DNA from 4 places in the Bacillus thuringiensis genome. Region 1 is predicted to be linked to each of the others. Evidence: a T-box and tRNA genes for the amino acid it is inferred to sense, from the RefSeq annotation. Region 1 holds a T-box; the other regions hold tRNA genes.

Region 1 (4,864 bases):
TCTTTCATTTGGAATTTTACACCATAAATATTGCATAAAATGTTAAACTGAAAAGAACACTTGTTTTAATTAAGAGTGTAGCATATGAATGGAGTGTTATTGAATGCAAACAAGAAAAGCCTATCTATATGTATTTGACACGATGTCTGATTGGGAGTACGGACATTTAATTGCTGAACTTAATACAGGGAGATATTTCAAAAAAGATGTAGCGCCTTTTAAAGTTGTAACAGTTGGAATAAATAAAGAAACGATTATTTCAATGGGGGGCTTGAATATAAAGCCGGATATTTCCCTAGATGAATGTATCCTTGAGAGTAACGATTTATTAATTTTACCTGGAGGGAATACTTGGAGTGAAGAAATACATAAACCTATTTTGAAAACAGTTGGTGAAGCTTTAAAAATTGGTACAATTGTAGCAGCAATTTGCGGTGCAACTATAGGTCTTGCAAATTACGGTTACTTAAATTCTAGAAAGCATACAAGTAATAGTTTAGATTATATGAAGATGGTTTGTCCTAATTATAATGGAGAAAATTTTTATGAAATGGGACCTGTAGCAACCAGTGAAAATCTTATTACTGCATCGGGTGTAGCGCCTCTAGAATGTGCAATGGAAGTACTGAAAAAATTAGATGTATTTGCGCCGGATACACTTCATTCATGGTATAAATTGAATGAGACTCATGAAGCAGAATATTTCTTCCAGTTAATGAATTCAATTAATAGCTGAGTAGTATTTCGAATGAAAAGTATATTTTAGATGATGCGAAAACTAATAACAAAATAATTTTATGAAAATAAAAGGTAAGGGTATTCCTATGAATATATGAGGAAATATCCTTACTTTTTATAGTATTATTTCTGAACGACAAACGTAATGGCATTTGTTTTTAATTGAATGTGTCTTTCATTTCGAACAATATCATAAGCTAATTCTTTTATTTCAACTTTTAGTTCTTTCCATTCTTTATAAATGCTTTTTAAAGTACTTATCATTTCTTCGGTTGAAAGATTAATTTCAATTAAAGCTTCTAATTTTTCATTCGTTATTGAATCAATTTCTTGTATGTTAGAGTTAATAATTAAACAATTAATACCACCGTTTTTTGTACCTCTTTTCATAGAGTGGAGTACATTTTTAAAATCTTCTTCTGATCTGACATGCTCTAAACTTGATACTGCAACGATATAGTCATAAGTATTAGGTCTAATATGATAGTTTTCAATTGCTGCTTCTTCTGTTTTTATAACCTCGAATACGTCATGTTCTTTGCTATAAATTTGTAGCTTTGTTAAAGCGGAATCAAGTAAATCAATACATGTAACAGTTCCGCTAGCATTTTTAATCTTTTGTGCAATTGGAATGCTATTTCTACCGACGCCAGAGCCAAGGTCAAGCACTTGTAATTTGTTTTTCTCTTCAAAGTAGTCCATTAAATCCATAACTGTTTTAACCGGCTTGTGAAGCCAAGATCCAGTTTCAAATAGTTTATATTGTTCATAGCAAAGATCGTGATAGTTCTTTTCTTCTTGTCTTATGTAATCGATACGGTTCATATTGTTTCAGCTCCAATATTTTTATTACAAAATGAATAGGTGGGGCAGCCTTTAACATTTGTTTGAATTCGAAAAATACCACCAGCATGTGGATACTCTTTTAATTCGTCATCCGTCATTCTTGTTCTGGCTGTTGTAACATATAAATCAGTTAAGTTAGGCCCACCAAATGTACATGATGTTACATATAACGCAGGAATTGGAATACTTAATATTTGTTCTCCAGTAGAGGGATTCCATCTAGTTATTTTTGAACCTCCCCAATGTGCAATCCATAAACAACCTTCTTCGTCAATTGTCATACCATCAGGTAGACCATCATTTTCAGAGAAAATGATTACATCACTTGGATTATGAATGTCTCCAGTACGTATATTATATTGATAGCGAACCACTTTTTTAGTAGGTGTATCTATAAAGTAAAGGTATGTATGATCAGGTGACCAAGCGATTCCGTTTGAAGTATTTACATGTGAAACTTTTTTCTTTACACTCAAATTATTATGTAAACAATATAAGGAACCTGCAGCATTCATACCGTATGTATCTGTAGTACCTGCCCAGAAACGACCAGCTGGATCACATTTTCCATCATTAAAACGATTTTCTATTAAATGAGGTTCGGGGTCAAAAATATGTGTCAGTTTTTCTGTATTTACATTAATAGAATAAAAGCCGTTTTCCATAGCTAAGAGTAATTTGTCCTCTAAATATGGAACAACACAGCCAATTTGTTGATTGAGAGCGATTACTTGGTTCGTATTGGTAGTAGGATTATATATGCATAATTTTTTCTCCATAATATCAACCCAATATAAAAGTTGCTTTTTTTCATTCCAACATGGTCCTTCAGCTAAACTTGCTTTAACATTTAAAACTAAGTCTATATTACTGAACAAGATGTTCACCTCGCGTTATAAGATATTAATATAATTCGATAAGAATAGAGGTAAACCTTTTAGTCAGAGGATATTATGATTTGTGCTCTAGAAAACTAATCTTCTCAAGTGATTAAAAGGTTTATAAACACGGAGAGGAAAATGCATATGATGTTTTATGAGATTGTTTGCTTTTCTTGTAAGAATATATTTCGTGTTTACGAAGGTAGTGAAAAATATAAGCGATTTAAAGAGAAACCAAAAGGGGCATATTGTTGTGATGAGTGTAGCCACAAAATTCAATTAGAAGCGATAAAGAATTTTTTTAGATAATTTTACGATTTCGATTCGGAAAAGTTTGACAATAAAAGTGTTATAAATTATCATATTAAAAAACTAATATTTAAGGCATAGAAGAGAAGAGTAGTTAAGAAAGAATACGTACAGAGAGCTCTGGTAGCTGAGAAAGAGCGGTATACATCTTAATGAAAAAAGACTTGGAGCTGCGCAAGGAACTAATTTATTTAGGGATGGTGCGACGGGTTCTCCCGTTATAGAGATAGGGTATAAGCATATTTTGCCGTACCTGAAGAGGTTAATATGGTGACATATTAACAAACTGAGGTGGTACCGCGAAGCTAACAACTCTCGTCCTCAAGATGAATAATCTTGGGGGTGGGAGTTTTTTTGTTGCATAAAACTGGAAATGAGAAACGAAAAATAATTGAGGTGAGTAATATATGCATTGGGCGTATGAAGTAGCGCATGAATTAATTAGGAAACATCCAAATAAAGAAATGTTTGTTTGTGCATCTGGAATTAGTCCGTCAGGTTCTGTTCATATTGGGAACTTTCGTGAAATCGTAACGACTTATTTCGTAGTAAGAGCACTTCAAGATTTAGGGAAAAAGACTCGTTTTATATTTTCGTGGGATGATTATGATAGGTTTAGAAAAGTTCCAAAAAATATTGATCCATCTTTTGCAAAGTATATTGGTATGCCATACTGTGATATTCCAGATCCGTATGGATGTCATAACTCGTATGCGGAGCATTTTGAAAAAGAGTTTGAAAAATCGCTTCAAGCATTTGGAATTGAAGTAGAATTTATTTATCAACATGATGAATATAGAAGTGGAAGGTATAATGATAATATTTTAGAGGCTTTGTATAAACGAAAAGAAATATATGATATTTTAATGGATTTTAAAACTGGAGAGTGTAGTGAAGAAGAGCGAGAGAGCTTTTATCCAGCTACATTATATTGTGAGAGGTGCGGAAAAGATACAACAACTATTACACATTTTAATGAAGTATTAAAAACAGTCCGGTATGAATGTGAATGCGGAAATGAAAAAGAGTTATCCGTATTAAATACAAAAAAAATGAAATTGAATTGGAAAATCGATTGGCCGATGAGATGGATGATAGAGGATGTTGTTTTTGAACCGGGCGGTAGAGATCATTCATCAGAAACGGGTAGTTATAATGTATCAAAAGAAATTGCAAGGAAAATATTCAATCGAGAAGCGCCTCATTACGTTGCTTACGATTTCATTGGTATTAAAGGGAATCATGAAAAAATGTCTAGTTCTTCAGGGAATAGTATTACACCAAGCGATATATTGAAAGTGTATATACCAGAAGTAATTCTCTTTATGTTTGCAAAATACAAACCAGGCGCTGCTTTTCATATTGGGTTGGATGAAGATGTGATTCGTAATTATACAGAGTATGAACGATTGAAAGATAGTTATGAAAATAAAACGCTCAAAAATGAAGATTTATTTAATGCAATTAAAATCTCTAAAGTTGATAGCGAGTTTAAAGAATATCCGAAATTTAATCAAGTAGCAGGAACGTTACCATTATTAAATTTTGATTCAACTATTTTACAGGGGATATTAAAGAAAATAGATAGGAGCTATGCATTAGATGAAATGAGAGCGATAAGTAATCGCGCAGAGTATTGGATAAGAAACTTTCAATCTGAAAAATTAATCGCGGTAAATCAGGAGAAAAATGCAGAGTTTTACTACACATTAGATGAAAGGCAGAAAGAATGGCTAGTAGAAGTTTGTAAAATACTTCGTTCTAATAAAGATTACTCTAACTTAATGGAGCAATTATATGCGATTTGTCATCATGAAAATAAAAAAATAATGAAAGAAAATCAAAAACAATTATTCACTATTATATATAAGCTCATTATGAATCAATCAAATGGTCCTCGTATACCATTATTAATACATGTGGTAAGCATAGAAAGATTCATCACACTATTAGATTTCTAAAGCACAGTTATAAGCAACGCAAGTACCAAAATTTCTAAGTACTTGCGTTGCAAATTTTACTATCGTGAATACATTTTCGGACATTCATCACCACTTGGTTCATAAAAACAATGGCTTTTAAACTGTCCT
Region 2 (4,864 bases), 2.2 Mb from region 1:
TCCCTTTTTATAGAAGGTATTAATGAAACAGAGGAGGAGTTAAAAGAATGAAGAATGTATATGTAAACGTCAAATACTTTGGTGATTATCATGTTTAATTCCTACCGCGAAATTTTCAGTGCTCCTGGTACAAAAGGATTCTCATTAGCAGGATTTATAGCTCGGATGCCTATATCAATGATGGGCATAGGTATTGTTACAATGTTATCTCAGTTACGTGGTGACTATTGGCTTGCTGGAGCTGTTGCAGCCACCTTTACATTATCATCAGCTTTACTAGCTCCTCATATTTCTCGGATGGCCGATCAATTAGGGCAATCTCGCATACTTCTTCCGACTACAGGTATCAGTGTTTTCTTTACGATCCTCTTACTCCTATGTACGAAATATGAAGCTCCTTATTGGACGCTATTTCTATCCGCCTTATGTGCAGGTTGTATGCCCAACATGTCAGCCATGGTGCGTGCACGTTGGACTAAACTATACCGTGGATCCCATAAATTGCATACAGCATTTTCCTTCGAATCGGTCGTCGACGAAATTTGCTTCATCATTGGTCCTGTATTATCTGTCAGTTTAAGTGTTATGTTCTTCCCAGAAGCGGGCCCACTTTTATCATCTGTTTTTCTTACAATTGGGGTATGCCTATTCACCATGCAAAAAAGCACAGAACCGCCTGTACACCCTCATGACATTACAAACAAAGGAACAGTGTTTAAAATCGGTTCTTTGCGAGTACTAGTATTCACACTCATCGCCATAGGTACTATATTTGGCACAATAGATGTCGTTAGTGTAGCTTTTGCTGAACATCAAGGAAACACCGTAGCTGCTAGCTTTGTACTTTCTGTCTATGCAATCGGTTCATGCCTTGCAGGTCTAATTTTCGGTACCCTTAAACTCAGTACTCCACCCTATAATCAATTTTTAATAGCAGTCACACTATCCATGATAACAATGCTGCCACTAGTTTTCGTAAACACTATTACTTGGCTAGTAGTTATTGTTTTCTTTGCAGGGTTATCTGTCGCTCCTACTATGATTATTACCATGGGACTTGTGGAAAAAATCGTACCTGAATCAAAAATAACCGAAGGAATGACTTGGGCAATTACAGGACTTGGAATTGGAGTCTCCCTAGGATCAGCGATAGCTGGTTTAGTTATTGATAACTTTGGAGCTCGGGCAGGATTTAGTGTGGCCATTATAGCCGGAGGCCTTGCCTTAACTATTGCACTTTTAGGATACAAAACTCTTCACTCCGCATATAGTCATGCTGTTATGAAACCGGATGGGCATTCAGCAGAGGGTTAAAACATATTCAAAAAATAGGATTACCTCTTCTTATGTATAAGAAGAGGTAATCCTATTTAAATTGATATAACTTTTTAAAATTTATTATTTATAATCTGTTATAGCTTCTTCTATATCTATACACAACAAAAAAGAGATAGCAGATTATGCTATCTCTTTTAGTATGACCCGTACGGGATTCGAACCCGTGTTACCGCCGTGAAAGGGCGGTGTCTTAACCACTTGACCAACGGGCCAGTTCTGGCAGAGAAGAAGGGATTCGAACCCTCGCACCGCGTTCGCGATCTACTCCCTTAGCAGGGGAGCCCCTTGAGCCACTTGGGTACTTCTCTATAATATGGCTCCGCAGGTAGGACTCGAACCTACGACCGATCGGTTAACAGCCGATAGCTCTACCACTGAGCTACTGCGGAACAATTATGGTGGGCCTAAATGGACTCGAACCATCGACCTCACGCTTATCAGGCGTGCGCTCTAACCAGCTGAGCTATAGGCCCATAATTGAAAAGCGGGTGAAGAGAATCGAACTCTCGACCAGAGCTTGGAAGGCTCTTGTTTTACCACTAAACTACACCCGCATTAAATTGAAAATGGTGAGCCATGAAGGATTCGAACCTTCGACCCTCTGATTAAAAGTCAGATGCTCTACCAACTGAGCTAATGGCTCATTTTGAAAGTGGTGCCGGCTAGAGGACTTGAACCCCCAACCTACTGATTACAAGTCAGTTGCTCTACCAATTGAGCTAAGCCGGCTTGCGACTTCAAAATGGTGGCTCGGGACGGAATCGAACCGCCGACACGAGGATTTTCAGTCCTCTGCTCTACCGACTGAGCTACCGAGCCTTATTAAAATGGCGGTCCCGACCGGGGTCGAACCGGCGATCTCCTGCGTGACAGGCAGGCATGTTAACCACTACACCACGGGACCATTTGGTTGCGGGGACAGGATTTGAACCTGCGACCTTCGGGTTATGAGCCCGACGAGCTACCGTACTGCTCCACCCCGCGATGATATAATATGTAATTTAAGAAAAAATGGAGGAGGTAGAGGGATTCGAACCCCCGCGCGACTCTCGCCGCCTGTCGGTTTTCAAGACCGATCCCTTCAGCCGAACTTGGGTATACCTCCGAGATATAAACCTTTAGTGGTGGACCTTGTAGGACTCGAACCTACGACCGGACGGTTATGAGCCGTCTGCTCTAACCAGCTGAGCTAAAGGTCCTTTATGGTAGCGGCGGAGGGGATCGAACCCCCGACCTCACGGGTATGAACCGTACGCTCTAGCCAGCTGAGCTACACCGCCATAAATGATATTAAAATAAGTGGAGCCTAGCGGGATCGAACCGCTGACCTCCTGCGTGCAAGGCAGGCGCTCTCCCAGCTGAGCTAAGGCCCCATGTTTTTGGGAATATCGGGAAGACAGGATTTGAACCTGCGACCCCCTGGTCCCAAACCAGGTGCTCTACCAAGCTGAGCCACTTCCCGTTAATAAAAGCGCGCCCGAGAGGAGTCGAACCCCTAACCTCTTGATCCGTAGTCAAACGCTCTATCCAATTGAGCTACGGGCGCATATGGTGCCGAGGGCGGGGGTCGAACCCGCACGGTGGTCACCCACCGCAGGATTTTAAGTCCTGTGCGTCTGCCTGTTCCGCCACCCCGGCATGTCATATTGAAAATTGGAGCGGAAGACGGGATTCGAACCCGCGACCCCAACCTTGGCAAGGTTGTATTCTACCACTGAACTACTTCCGCAAGACATGTTTGAGATATTTTATTAAAAGTGCGGGTGAAGGGAGTCGAACCCCCACGCCAAAGGCGCTAGATCCTAAGTCTAGTGCGTCTGCCAATTCCGCCACACCCGCATATTAATATTTTAAGAAAAAATGGGGCGACTGATGGGAATCGAACCCACGAATGCCGGAGCCACAATCCGGTGCGTTAACCACTTCGCCACAACCGCCATGATTTTCTGGTGCCGACTAGAGGACTTGAACCCCCAACCTACTGATTACAAGTCAGTTGCTCTACCAATTGAGCTAAGTCGGCTAAATGGTGGAGGATGACGGGATCGAACCGCCGACCCCCTGCTTGTAAGGCAGGTGCTCTCCCAGCTGAGCTAATCCTCCATTTGCCTGGCAACGTCCTACTCTCACAGGGACAAGGTCCCAACTACCATCGGCGCTAGAGAGCTTAACTTCCGTGTTCGGTATGGGAACGGGTGTGACCTCTCTGCCATCATTACCAGACTGTATTCATTTAAGACAAGAATTATTGTAACTCGTTTAACTTCTAAAGTCAACAAGTTTTTTTATATTCTTTCAAAACTAGATAACATTGCTTCATATTATATGGTTAAGTCCTCGATCTATTAGTATTCGTCAGCTCCACATGTCACCATGCTTCCACCTCGAACCTATCAACCTGATCATCTTTCAGGGATCTTACTAGCTTACGCTATGGGAAATCTCATCTTGAGGGGGGCTTCATGCTTAGATGCTTTCAGCACTTATCCCTTCCGCACATAGCTACCCAGCTATGCCCTTGGCAGAACAACTGGTACACCAGCGGTGCGTCCATCCCGGTCCTCTCGTACTAAGGACAGCTCCTCTCAAATTTCCTACGCCCACGACGGATAGGGACCGAACTGTCTCACGACGTTCTGAACCCAGCTCGCGTACCGCTTTAATGGGCGAACAGCCCAACCCTTGGGACCGACTACAGCCCCAGGATGCGATGAGCCGACATCGAGGTGCCAAACCTCCCCGTCGATGTGGACTCTTGGGGGAGATAAGCCTGTTATCCCCGGGGTAGCTTTTATCCGTTGAGCGATGGCCCTTCCATGCGGAACCACCGGATCACTAAGCCCGACTTTCGTCCCTGCTCGACTTGTAGGTCTCGCAGTCAAGCTCCCTTATGCCTTTGCACTCTACGAATGATTTCCAACCATTCTGAGGGAACCTTTGGGCGCCTCCGTTACACTTTAGGAGGCGACCGCCCCAGTCAAACTGCCCACCTGACACTGTCTCCCGGGTCGATAAGACCCGTAGGTTAGAATTTCAATACAGTCAGGGCGGTATCCCACCAGCGCCTCCACCGAAGCTAGCGCTCCGGTTTCAATGGCTCCCGCCTATCCTGTACAAACTGTACCAAAATTCAATATCAGGCTACAGTAAAGCTCCACGGGGTCTTTCCGTCCTGTCGCGGGTAACCTGCATCTTCACAGGTACTATAATTTCACCGAGTCTCTGGTTGAGACAGTGCCCAAATCGTTACACCTTTCGTGCGGGTCGGAACTTACCCGACAAGGAATTTCGCTACCTTAGGACCGTTATAGTTACGGCCGCCGTTTACTGGGGCTTCAGTTCAGAGCTTCGCTTACGCTAACCCCTCTCCTTAACCTTCCAGCACCGGGCAGGTGTCACCCCCTATACTTCGCCTTACGGCTTCGCAGAGAGCTGTGTTTTTGCTAAACAGTCGCTTGGGCCTATTCACTGCGGCTTTCCGTTAAGAAAGCACCCCTTCTCCCGAAGTTACGGGGTCATTTTGCCG
Region 3 (4,864 bases), 1.7 Mb from region 1:
ACTGCGGTAAATTCTTTACTTTATTCATGCCATATACAATAAATGCGGCTAAATTTTCTTCTTTATAAAATTCTTTCTCTTTCCATACTAATATAGTTCGTTCTTTCCCCTCACCTTTTGGGTGACAAGGTACAAGCAAAGAAAATAATTCAGCGAAATTATTTGGTTCTATATATGTATCTGTAACCAAATTCCAATTTGGATCGCCCTGTACAGCCTTCATATAATTCCCCTTCCCTTTCATCTATGTAGGAAATATTAAGTTATTATCGCACCATTAAAAATTAATATTGTTATATTCAAAATCTCTCATAATACTTATATCTATCAGTATATCATCTTTTCTCTTATTAAAAATTAAGAATAACAAATTTTAAAAAACTGTCGAAATTATTAACCATATACTTATTATATAATGTCTCAGATACATCACGCTAACATATTAGTTTAATCCATATATGCTAGAATAATGCATCTGAATTTTATATATAGTTTAGCTCTTTATGAGTAACCATTAAAATCTCGGTTAATTAAAGTTTCAATTTACTCTGTACGCTCTGAAATTTCGCTCAAGGCAAATCCAGCTTGATCATCTGCCGATTCCCTTATAGCTAAATCTCCTAGTGCTAACATACCAATAAGCTGACCACTATCAACTACTGGTAACCGTCTAATTTGATACTGTGCCATTAGCTCTGTAGCTTTTTCAATAGGATCATTTGGAGAAACTGAGATAATATTTGTTGTCATTACATTTGTAATTTTATTAGATCCAGGATGTTTTTCAGCAATCCCTCGAACAACTAAATCTCGATCAGTAACAAGCCCAACAACTTGCTCATTTTCAACAACAGGAATTAATCCAACCGATTCTTCCTTCATTTTTACAGCTGCCTCATATACATTGTCTAGCGGTGTACAATGTACAATATGGGTACTCATTAAGTCTCTAACTCGTGTCATTATTTATTTCCTCCTTTTTATACATACCATAGCTTTTCCAAAATCCCTTTATTTATTTCTGGAAAGTAACATGATAAAAAGGATCAACAAAATAAAAAAGAGCCAGCATAATGCTGACTCTTTTTTTTATGACCCGTACGGGATTCGAACCCGTGTTACCGCCGTGAAAGGGCGGTGTCTTAACCACTTGACCAACGGGCCATGGCTCCGCAGGTAGGACTCGAACCTACGACCGATCGGTTAACAGCCGATAGCTCTACCACTGAGCTACTGCGGAATAATATATGGTGGGCCTAAATGGACTCGAACCATCGACCTCACGCTTATCAGGCGTGCGCTCTAACCAGCTGAGCTATAGGCCCATATACTTTACAGGGGCAGTAGGAATCGAACCCACACTGGAGGTTTTGGAGACCTCAGTTCTACCTTTAAACTATGCCCCTAAATGATGCCGGCTAGAGGACTTGAACCCCCAACCTACTGATTACAAGTCAGTTGCTCTACCAATTGAGCTAAGCCGGCATAAAAAAAATGGTGGCTCGGGACGGAATCGAACCGCCGACACGAGGATTTTCAGTCCTCTGCTCTACCGACTGAGCTACCGAGCCAACATAAATGGCGGTCCCGACCGGGGTCGAACCGGCGATCTCCTGCGTGACAGGCAGGCATGTTAACCACTACACCACGGGACCATTTGGTTGCGGGGACAGGATTTGAACCTGCGACCTTCGGGTTATGAGCCCGACGAGCTACCGTGCTGCTCCACCCCGCGACAATATGAAATTAAAAAATGGAGGAGGTAGAGGGATTCGAACCCCCGCGCGACTCTCGCCGCCTGTCGGTTTTCAAGACCGATCCCTTCAGCCGAACTTGGGTATACCTCCATGAAGGAAAAAATAAATATTTTATTATTATATGTCTAAATCATAAAAAAAATGGAGGAGGTAGAGGGATTCGAACCCCCGCGCGATTCTCACCGCCTGTCGGTTTTCAAGACCGATCCCTTCAGCCGAACTTGGGTATACCTCCGAGACATATATTAAATAAAGTGGAGCCTAGCGGGATCGAACCGCTGACCTCCTGCGTGCAAGGCAGGCGCTCTCCCAGCTGAGCTAAGGCCCCATGTTTTTTTGAATATCGGGAAGACAGGATTTGAACCTGCGACCCCCTGGTCCCAAACCAGGTGCTCTACCAAGCTGAGCCACTTCCCGTTAATAAAAGCGCGCCCGAGAGGAGTCGAACCCCTAACCTCTTGATCCGTAGTCAAACGCTCTATCCAATTGAGCTACGGGCGCATATGGTGCCGAGGGCGGGGGTCGAACCCGCACGGTGGTCACCCACCGCAGGATTTTAAGTCCTGTGCGTCTGCCTGTTCCGCCACCCCGGCATGTCATATTGAAAATTGGAGCGGAAGACGGGATTCGAACCCGCGACCCCAACCTTGGCAAGGTTGTATTCTACCACTGAACTACTTCCGCAAGACATGTATGAGTTATTTTATTAAAAGTGCGGGTGAAGGGAGTCGAACCCCCACGCCAAAGGCGCTAGATCCTAAGTCTAGTGCGTCTGCCAATTCCGCCACACCCGCATGTTTTATTAAAAATGGTGAGCCATGAAGGATTCGAACCTTCGACCCTCTGATTAAAAGTCAGATGCTCTACCAACTGAGCTAATGGCTCTTAATGGCTGGGCTAGCTGGATTCGAACCAGCGCATGACGGAGTCAAAGTCCGTTGCCTTACCGCTTGGCTATAGCCCATTAATTAAGAATGGTGGAGGGGGGCAGATTCGAACTGCCGAACCCGAAGGAGCGGATTTACAGTCCGCCGCGTTTAGCCACTTCGCTACCCCTCCGACATATATGGTGGAGGATGACGGGATCGAACCGCCGACCCCCTGCTTGTAAGGCAGGTGCTCTCCCAGCTGAGCTAATCCTCCATTTTGCCTGGCAACGTCCTACTCTCACAGGGACAAGGTCCCAACTACCATCGGCGCTAGAGAGCTTAACTTCCGTGTTCGGTATGGGAACGGGTGTGACCTCTCTGCCATCATTACCAGACATTATTCTTTTGAGACAATCATTATTATAACTTATTTACTTTAAAAGTCAACAAGTTTTTTATGTTCTCTCAAAACTAGATAACATTTGCTTCATATTATATGGTTAAGTCCTCGATCTATTAGTATTCGTCAGCTCCACATGTCACCATGCTTCCACCTCGAACCTATCAACCTGATCATCTTTCAGGGATCTTACTAGCTTACGCTATGGGAAATCTCATCTTGAGGGGGGCTTCATGCTTAGATGCTTTCAGCACTTATCCCTTCCGCACATAGCTACCCAGCTATGCCCTTGGCAGAACAACTGGTACACCAGCGGTGCGTCCATCCCGGTCCTCTCGTACTAAGGACAGCTCCTCTCAAATTTCCTACGCCCACGACGGATAGGGACCGAACTGTCTCACGACGTTCTGAACCCAGCTCGCGTACCGCTTTAATGGGCGAACAGCCCAACCCTTGGGACCGACTACAGCCCCAGGATGCGATGAGCCGACATCGAGGTGCCAAACCTCCCCGTCGATGTGGACTCTTGGGGGAGATAAGCCTGTTATCCCCGGGGTAGCTTTTATCCGTTGAGCGATGGCCCTTCCATGCGGAACCACCGGATCACTAAGCCCGACTTTCGTCCCTGCTCGACTTGTAGGTCTCGCAGTCAAGCTCCCTTATGCCTTTGCACTCTACGAATGATTTCCAACCATTCTGAGGGAACCTTTGGGCGCCTCCGTTACACTTTAGGAGGCGACCGCCCCAGTCAAACTGCCCACCTGACACTGTCTCCCGGGTCGATAAGACCCGTAGGTTAGAATTTCAATACAGTCAGGGCGGTATCCCACCAGCGCCTCCACCGAAGCTAGCGCTCCGGTTTCAATGGCTCCCGCCTATCCTGTACAAACTGTACCAAAATTCAATATCAGGCTACAGTAAAGCTCCACGGGGTCTTTCCGTCCTGTCGCGGGTAACCTGCATCTTCACAGGTACTATAATTTCACCGAGTCTCTGGTTGAGACAGTGCCCAAATCGTTACACCTTTCGTGCGGGTCGGAACTTACCCGACAAGGAATTTCGCTACCTTAGGACCGTTATAGTTACGGCCGCCGTTTACTGGGGCTTCAGTTCAGAGCTTCGCTTACGCTAACCCCTCTCCTTAACCTTCCAGCACCGGGCAGGTGTCACCCCCTATACTTCGCCTTACGGCTTCGCAGAGAGCTGTGTTTTTGCTAAACAGTCGCTTGGGCCTATTCACTGCGGCTTTCCGTTAAGAAAGCACCCCTTCTCCCGAAGTTACGGGGTCATTTTGCCGAGTTCCTTAACCAGAGTTCTCTCGCACACCTTAGGATTCTCTCCTCGCCTACCTGTGTCGGTTTGCGGTACAGGCACCTTTTATCTCGCTAGAAGCTTTTCTTGGCAGCGGGGAATCAAAGACTTCGCTCCATAAGGAGCTTCCCCATCACAGCTCAGCCTTCACGATAAGCGGATTTGCCTACTTATCAGCCTAACTGCTTGGACGTGCACAACCAATCGCACGCTTCTTCTATCCTTCTGCGTCCCTCCATTGCTCAAACGATAAAGAGGTGGTACAGGAATATCAACCTGTTGTCCATCGCCTACGCCTGTCGGCCTCGGCTTAGGTCCTGACTAACCCTGAGCGGACGAGCCTTCCTCAGGAAACCTTAGGCATTCGGTGGACGGGATTCTCACCCGTCTTTCGCTACTCATACCGGCATTCTCACTTCTAAGCGCTCCACCAGTCCTTCCGGTCTGACTTCACTGCACTTAGAACGCTCCCCTACCATTGATACCATTGGTATCAATTCGCAGCTTCGGTGGTGTATTTAGCCCCG
Region 4 (4,864 bases), 2.3 Mb from region 1:
CCTTTTAAAAGTTGAACAGCCTTCGTCCCTCGGATTATGAGAATTAGCTTATATATAATAAACCATACAACGGCAATATCTAATACCGTACTAAGATATTTCAAAATGGTCGTATCTTCAAAAGGCATGCTAACCCTTCCTCCTACTTACGAGCAATTCTATCCATATATTGAAATATTGTTTTATGCTCTATCTGTATGTATTTCCAACAACTAGTTAATTATACCATACATGAAACAAACGACAATTACAAACAACCCCCTTTAGCTCAAATTGGTAAGATGTCAAACATTTTTATTGTACAGTATAATATAAATCATTATTATACGCTTATTTTCAAATAAAAAAAGCAACTTCTCAGTTGCTTTTCTTACATTTATTTTAGTTTTTCACCGAATAAAGAACCCATTAAAGCAACTGCTGTTGTTGCCGTTCTATTTCTCTCATCTAAAATCGTATTTACCTCAACAAATTCAGCAGATGTGATAATATCCGCTTCTGCCAACATTTCCATCGCCAAGTGGCTTTCACGATAAGATAGACCACCAATTACAGGCGTCCCAACACCTGGTGCATCATGAGGATCAAGACCATCTAAATCTAATGATAAGTGTACACCATCAGTATGAGATAAATATGCGATTGTTTCTTCCATAACAGCCGTCATCCCCATACGATCAATTTCATGCATTGAGAACACTTTAATACCTTCATTGCGAATGAAATCTTTTTCTCCTTCATCCAATGCACGCGCACCGATAATTACGACATTCTCTTTTTTCACCTTTGGATATGCTCCATATAAATCTACAAGTGAAGAATGTCCATAACCTAAACTTGCTGCAAGTGACATACCGTGAATATTTCCAGATGGTGAAGTTTCCTCTGTATTTAAATCACCGTGTGCATCATACCAAATAACACCTAAGTTTTTATAATGTTTTGCTACACCAGCTAATGTACCGATAGCAATACTATGGTCACCACCTAATACAAGTGGAAAACGACCTTCTTCTATAATATGATCCACCTTACTTGCTAATTCATTACATACAGTTGCAACTTGTGTAAGGTTTCTTAATTTTGTATTTTCATCTATCTCTTTTTCTCTCTCTATACGTATATCTCCCATATCTTTAACGTTATATCCAATTTCTTCAATTCTTTCAATTACCCCTGCATAACGGATTGCGCTCGGTCCCATATCAACGCCACGACGCATCTGCCCTAAATCCATTGGAACTCCAATAACTGAGATTTCTTTTTTCATAGATAGTATCCCCCTTCTGTGCCTTCACTAAATATTTTAAATCTTTTATATAGTCTGACTCAACTCGACATTTTTCTGTATGGATATACAAATTATTCACTTATATTCACGTTGAAAATCAAATTTCAAGACTATTCTATGTATAAAGTTAACTTAATGAAACAATCACAATCACTATTATTAAATAATAATAAAAAAACAACCCTACATTTAGAAGTGTTTTTCTGACGCTATTTTCCATACTGTTGCAATATTCTTCGTTGTCATTTCAATATTTTCTTCTGCTACTCTATATGCTTCTTCTAGTGTCATCGGTCTCGTTGTAATACTAAATACCGCATCTATTCCTTTCTCGTACACGGCTGAATAATCAGATGATACAGACCCTCCAATAGCAATTACAGGCACAGAAAAACGTTTCGCACGCCCCGCAACACCAACAGGAGCCTTCCCATATGCAGTTTGTTCATCTATTCTACCTTCACCAGTTATAATGAGATCTGCATCTTCTATATGTTTATCGAAATTTGTATAATCCAATACAATTTCAATGCCCCTTCGCAAGTCTCCCTTTAGCACTGAAATAACAGCCGCTCCCATTCCTCCTGCTGCCCCTGCACCAGGTATTTCAGATACATCAGAAGATACATATCTTTTAAGGATATTCGCATAATGTTTTAAATTCTCATCTAGCTCTTTCATCATCTCTACATTCGCACCCTTTTGTCTCCCAAATACGAAAGATGCTCCCTGCATTCCGACTAATGGATTATCCACATCACATGCCGCTTCTATCTTTACCCCCTTTAAGCGTGGGTCCATTTGTGAAAAATCAATAGCAACAATCGAATGTAACGTACCTCCAGATGGATCTATTACTTCACCCTTGTCATTTATAAATCTTACTCCTAAAGCTGCTAACATGCCTGCCCCACCATCGTTTGTAGCACTTCCTCCAAGTCCTAAAATTATGTACTCCGCCCCTTGATTTAGCGCATGTAATATAAGTTCTCCTGTTCCTTTTGTCGTTGTAATAAGTGGGTTTCGCTTTTCAACTGGAACGTGCTGTAATCCTGATGCTGCTGCCATTTCAATAAACGCTGTCTTTTTATCTTTAGACACGCCATAAAAAGCTTGTACACTTTCTCTAAGCGGTCCTGTCACACTAATTGATATAATTCTCCCCCCTGTAGCATCAACAAGCGATTCAACCGTCCCTTCTCCTCCATCTCCAATTGGTATTTTCACATACTTTGCATTAGGAAAAATTGCTCTAAAACCTCTTTCAATAGCTTCACATACTTCTATAGCTTTTAGGCTTTCTTTATATGAATCAGATGCAATAACAACTTTCACAATTATCCCCCATCCCTTATTTTTACGTTTTCTTCATTTTAAACGATAAATATAAAAGTTGTCTTTTTAAACACAAAAAAGCTTACATCATATGATGTAAGCTTTTTCTATTTAGATGGAGCCTAGCGGGATCGAACCGCTGACCTCCTGCGTGCAAGGCAGGCGCTCTCCCAGCTGAGCTAAGGCCCCTTAGTAATAAAGCGGAAGACGGGATTCGAACCCGCGACCCCAACCTTGGCAAGGTTGTATTCTACCACTGAACTACTTCCGCGAAAATGGTGAGCCATGAAGGATTCGAACCTTCGACCCTCTGATTAAAAGTCAGATGCTCTACCAACTGAGCTAATGGCTCGTAAATGGCTGGGCTAGCTGGATTCGAACCAGCGCATGACGGAGTCAAAGTCCGTTGCCTTACCGCTTGGCTATAGCCCATTAATATTTACTAGTATGGTTATCTTCTCAAAAAAATAAACCCTTTCAGGTTATTTTTAAGAAAATGGTGGAGGGGGGCAGATTCGAACTGCCGAACCCGAAGGAGCGGATTTACAGTCCGCCGCGTTTAGCCACTTCGCTACCCCTCCGACATTTAAACATATATGGTGGAGGATGACGGGATCGAACCGCCGACCCCCTGCTTGTAAGGCAGGTGCTCTCCCAGCTGAGCTAATCCTCCAAAAGTGGTGACCCGTACGGGATTCGAACCCGTGTTACCGCCGTGAAAGGGCGGTGTCTTAACCACTTGACCAACGGGCCAAAAATTTAAAAACTTTTTCCAAGCTTCCAACCGGGCTTGAACCGGTGACCTCTTCCTTACCATGGAAGTACTCTACCAGCTGAGCTATGGAAGCATAATGGCTCCGCAGGTAGGAATCGAACCTACGACCGATCGGTTAACAGCCGATAGCTCTACCGCTGAGCTACTGCGGAATAATACAAGCCTGGCAACGTCCTACTCTCACAGGGACAAGGTCCCAACTACCATCGGCGCTAGAGAGCTTAACTTCCGTGTTCGGTATGGGAACGGGTGTGACCTCTCTGCCATCATTACCAGACTTTTATCATTATACACATTCTTTTCAGAATGTCAAAAGGAATTTTAAATATATATTCCTTCAAAACTAGATAACATTGCTACATATTATATGGTTAAGTCCTCGATCTATTAGTATTCGTCAGCTCCACATGTCACCATGCTTCCACCTCGAACCTATCAACCTGATCATCTTTCAGGGATCTTACTAGCTTACGCTATGGGAAATCTCATCTTGAGGGGGGCTTCATGCTTAGATGCTTTCAGCACTTATCCCTTCCGCACATAGCTACCCAGCTATGCCCTTGGCAGAACAACTGGTACACCAGCGGTGCGTCCATCCCGGTCCTCTCGTACTAAGGACAGCTCCTCTCAAATTTCCTACGCCCACGACGGATAGGGACCGAACTGTCTCACGACGTTCTGAACCCAGCTCGCGTACCGCTTTAATGGGCGAACAGCCCAACCCTTGGGACCGACTACAGCCCCAGGATGCGATGAGCCGACATCGAGGTGCCAAACCTCCCCGTCGATGTGGACTCTTGGGGGAGATAAGCCTGTTATCCCCGGGGTAGCTTTTATCCGTTGAGCGATGGCCCTTCCATGCGGAACCACCGGATCACTAAGCCCGACTTTCGTCCCTGCTCGACTTGTAGGTCTCGCAGTCAAGCTCCCTTATGCCTTTGCACTCTACGAATGATTTCCAACCATTCTGAGGGAACCTTTGGGCGCCTCCGTTACACTTTAGGAGGCGACCGCCCCAGTCAAACTGCCCACCTGACACTGTCTCCCGGGTCGATAAGACCCGTAGGTTAGAATTTCAATACAGTCAGGGCGGTATCCCACCAGCGCCTCCACCGAAGCTAGCGCTCCGGTTTCAATGGCTCCCGCCTATCCTGTACAAACTGTACCAAAATTCAATATCAGGCTACAGTAAAGCTCCACGGGGTCTTTCCGTCCTGTCGCGGGTAACCTGCATCTTCACAGGTACTATAATTTCACCGAGTCTCTGGTTGAGACAGTGCCCAAATCGTTACACCTTTCGTGCGGGTCGGAACTTACCCGACAAGGAATTTCGCTACCTTAGGACCGTTATAGTTACGGCCGCCGTTTACTGGGGCTTCAGTTCAGAGCTTCGCTTACGCTAACCCCTCTCCTTAACCTTCCAGCACCGGGCAGGTGTCACCCCCTATACTTCGCCTTACGGC

What was found. A T-box is a leader RNA that pairs with one kind of tRNA and senses whether it is charged. The one in region 1 lies ahead of lysS (lysine--tRNA ligase), so its partner is inferred to be a tRNA-Lys.
Positions count from the first base shown of each region.
Region 2: it has a tRNA-Lys gene. The T-box ahead of lysS (lysine--tRNA ligase) is inferred to sense a tRNA for this amino acid. The anticodon was not compared.
Region 3: it has a tRNA-Lys gene. The T-box ahead of lysS (lysine--tRNA ligase) is inferred to sense a tRNA for this amino acid. The anticodon was not compared.
Region 4: it has a tRNA-Lys gene. The T-box ahead of lysS (lysine--tRNA ligase) is inferred to sense a tRNA for this amino acid. The anticodon was not compared.

Region 1 covers NZ_CP012099.1:2,464,338-2,469,201, forward strand. Annotated here, with positions in the region: gene AC241_RS12670 (type 1 glutamine amidotransferase family protein) at 104-736, shown strand; gene AC241_RS12675 (class I SAM-dependent methyltransferase) at 862-1,563, opposite strand; gene AC241_RS12680 (SMP-30/gluconolactonase/LRE family protein) at 1,560-2,462, opposite strand; gene AC241_RS12685 (DUF2197 domain-containing protein) at 2,604-2,774, shown strand; T-box leader at 2,844-3,100, shown strand; gene lysS (lysine--tRNA ligase) at 3,182-4,735, shown strand; gene AC241_RS12695 (cell wall hydrolase) at 4,795-4,864, opposite strand, start outside.
Region 2 covers NZ_CP012099.1:4,688,891-4,693,754, forward strand. Annotated here, with positions in the region: gene AC241_RS24215 (MFS transporter) at 91-1,314, shown strand; tRNA gene AC241_RS24220 (tRNA-Glu) at 1,479-1,550, opposite strand; tRNA gene AC241_RS24225 (tRNA-Ser) at 1,556-1,646, opposite strand; tRNA gene AC241_RS24230 (tRNA-Asn) at 1,653-1,727, opposite strand; tRNA gene AC241_RS24235 (tRNA-Ile) at 1,735-1,811, opposite strand; tRNA gene AC241_RS24240 (tRNA-Gly) at 1,822-1,892, opposite strand; tRNA gene AC241_RS24245 (tRNA-Lys) at 1,906-1,981, opposite strand; tRNA gene AC241_RS24250 (tRNA-Thr) at 1,992-2,067, opposite strand; tRNA gene AC241_RS24255 (tRNA-Phe) at 2,082-2,157, opposite strand; tRNA gene AC241_RS24260 (tRNA-Asp) at 2,167-2,242, opposite strand; tRNA gene AC241_RS24265 (tRNA-Met) at 2,246-2,322, opposite strand; tRNA gene AC241_RS24270 (tRNA-Ser) at 2,351-2,443, opposite strand; tRNA gene AC241_RS24275 (tRNA-Ile) at 2,461-2,537, opposite strand; tRNA gene AC241_RS24280 (tRNA-Met) at 2,542-2,618, opposite strand; tRNA gene AC241_RS24285 (tRNA-Ala) at 2,639-2,711, opposite strand; tRNA gene AC241_RS24290 (tRNA-Pro) at 2,727-2,800, opposite strand; tRNA gene AC241_RS24295 (tRNA-Arg) at 2,811-2,884, opposite strand; tRNA gene AC241_RS24300 (tRNA-Leu) at 2,888-2,976, opposite strand; tRNA gene AC241_RS24305 (tRNA-Gly) at 2,993-3,067, opposite strand; tRNA gene AC241_RS24310 (tRNA-Leu) at 3,097-3,177, opposite strand; tRNA gene AC241_RS24315 (tRNA-His) at 3,200-3,275, opposite strand; tRNA gene AC241_RS24320 (tRNA-Thr) at 3,286-3,361, opposite strand; tRNA gene AC241_RS24325 (tRNA-Val) at 3,366-3,441, opposite strand; rRNA gene rrf (5S ribosomal RNA) at 3,446-3,561, opposite strand; rRNA gene AC241_RS24335 (23S ribosomal RNA) at 3,664-4,864, opposite strand, start outside.
Region 3 covers NZ_CP012099.1:743,919-748,782, reverse strand. Annotated here, with positions in the region: gene AC241_RS03865 (DUF3965 domain-containing protein) at 1-223, opposite strand, end outside; gene AC241_RS03860 (CBS domain-containing protein) at 544-963, opposite strand; tRNA gene AC241_RS03855 (tRNA-Glu) at 1,093-1,164, opposite strand; tRNA gene AC241_RS03850 (tRNA-Asn) at 1,166-1,240, opposite strand; tRNA gene AC241_RS03845 (tRNA-Ile) at 1,249-1,325, opposite strand; tRNA gene AC241_RS03840 (tRNA-Trp) at 1,336-1,406, opposite strand; tRNA gene AC241_RS03835 (tRNA-Thr) at 1,413-1,485, opposite strand; tRNA gene AC241_RS03830 (tRNA-Phe) at 1,496-1,571, opposite strand; tRNA gene AC241_RS03825 (tRNA-Asp) at 1,580-1,655, opposite strand; tRNA gene AC241_RS03820 (tRNA-Met) at 1,659-1,735, opposite strand; tRNA gene AC241_RS03815 (tRNA-Ser) at 1,755-1,847, opposite strand; tRNA gene AC241_RS03810 (tRNA-Ser) at 1,900-1,992, opposite strand; tRNA gene AC241_RS03805 (tRNA-Ala) at 2,013-2,085, opposite strand; tRNA gene AC241_RS03800 (tRNA-Pro) at 2,101-2,174, opposite strand; tRNA gene AC241_RS03795 (tRNA-Arg) at 2,185-2,258, opposite strand; tRNA gene AC241_RS03790 (tRNA-Leu) at 2,262-2,350, opposite strand; tRNA gene AC241_RS03785 (tRNA-Gly) at 2,367-2,441, opposite strand; tRNA gene AC241_RS03780 (tRNA-Leu) at 2,471-2,551, opposite strand; tRNA gene AC241_RS03775 (tRNA-Lys) at 2,567-2,642, opposite strand; tRNA gene AC241_RS03770 (tRNA-Gln) at 2,647-2,721, opposite strand; tRNA gene AC241_RS03765 (tRNA-Tyr) at 2,733-2,816, opposite strand; tRNA gene AC241_RS03760 (tRNA-Val) at 2,825-2,900, opposite strand; rRNA gene rrf (5S ribosomal RNA) at 2,906-3,021, opposite strand; rRNA gene AC241_RS03750 (23S ribosomal RNA) at 3,123-4,864, opposite strand, start outside.
Region 4 covers NZ_CP012099.1:154,658-159,521, reverse strand. Annotated here, with positions in the region: gene cdaA (diadenylate cyclase CdaA) at 1-128, opposite strand, end outside; gene rocF (arginase) at 377-1,270, opposite strand; gene AC241_RS00940 (glycerate kinase) at 1,481-2,626, opposite strand; tRNA gene AC241_RS00935 (tRNA-Ala) at 2,743-2,815, opposite strand; tRNA gene AC241_RS00930 (tRNA-Gly) at 2,826-2,897, opposite strand; tRNA gene AC241_RS00925 (tRNA-Lys) at 2,903-2,978, opposite strand; tRNA gene AC241_RS00920 (tRNA-Gln) at 2,984-3,058, opposite strand; tRNA gene AC241_RS00915 (tRNA-Tyr) at 3,124-3,207, opposite strand; tRNA gene AC241_RS00910 (tRNA-Val) at 3,224-3,299, opposite strand; tRNA gene AC241_RS00905 (tRNA-Glu) at 3,305-3,379, opposite strand; tRNA gene AC241_RS00900 (tRNA-Thr) at 3,402-3,474, opposite strand; tRNA gene AC241_RS00895 (tRNA-Asn) at 3,479-3,553, opposite strand; rRNA gene rrf (5S ribosomal RNA) at 3,563-3,678, opposite strand; rRNA gene AC241_RS00885 (23S ribosomal RNA) at 3,769-4,864, opposite strand, start outside.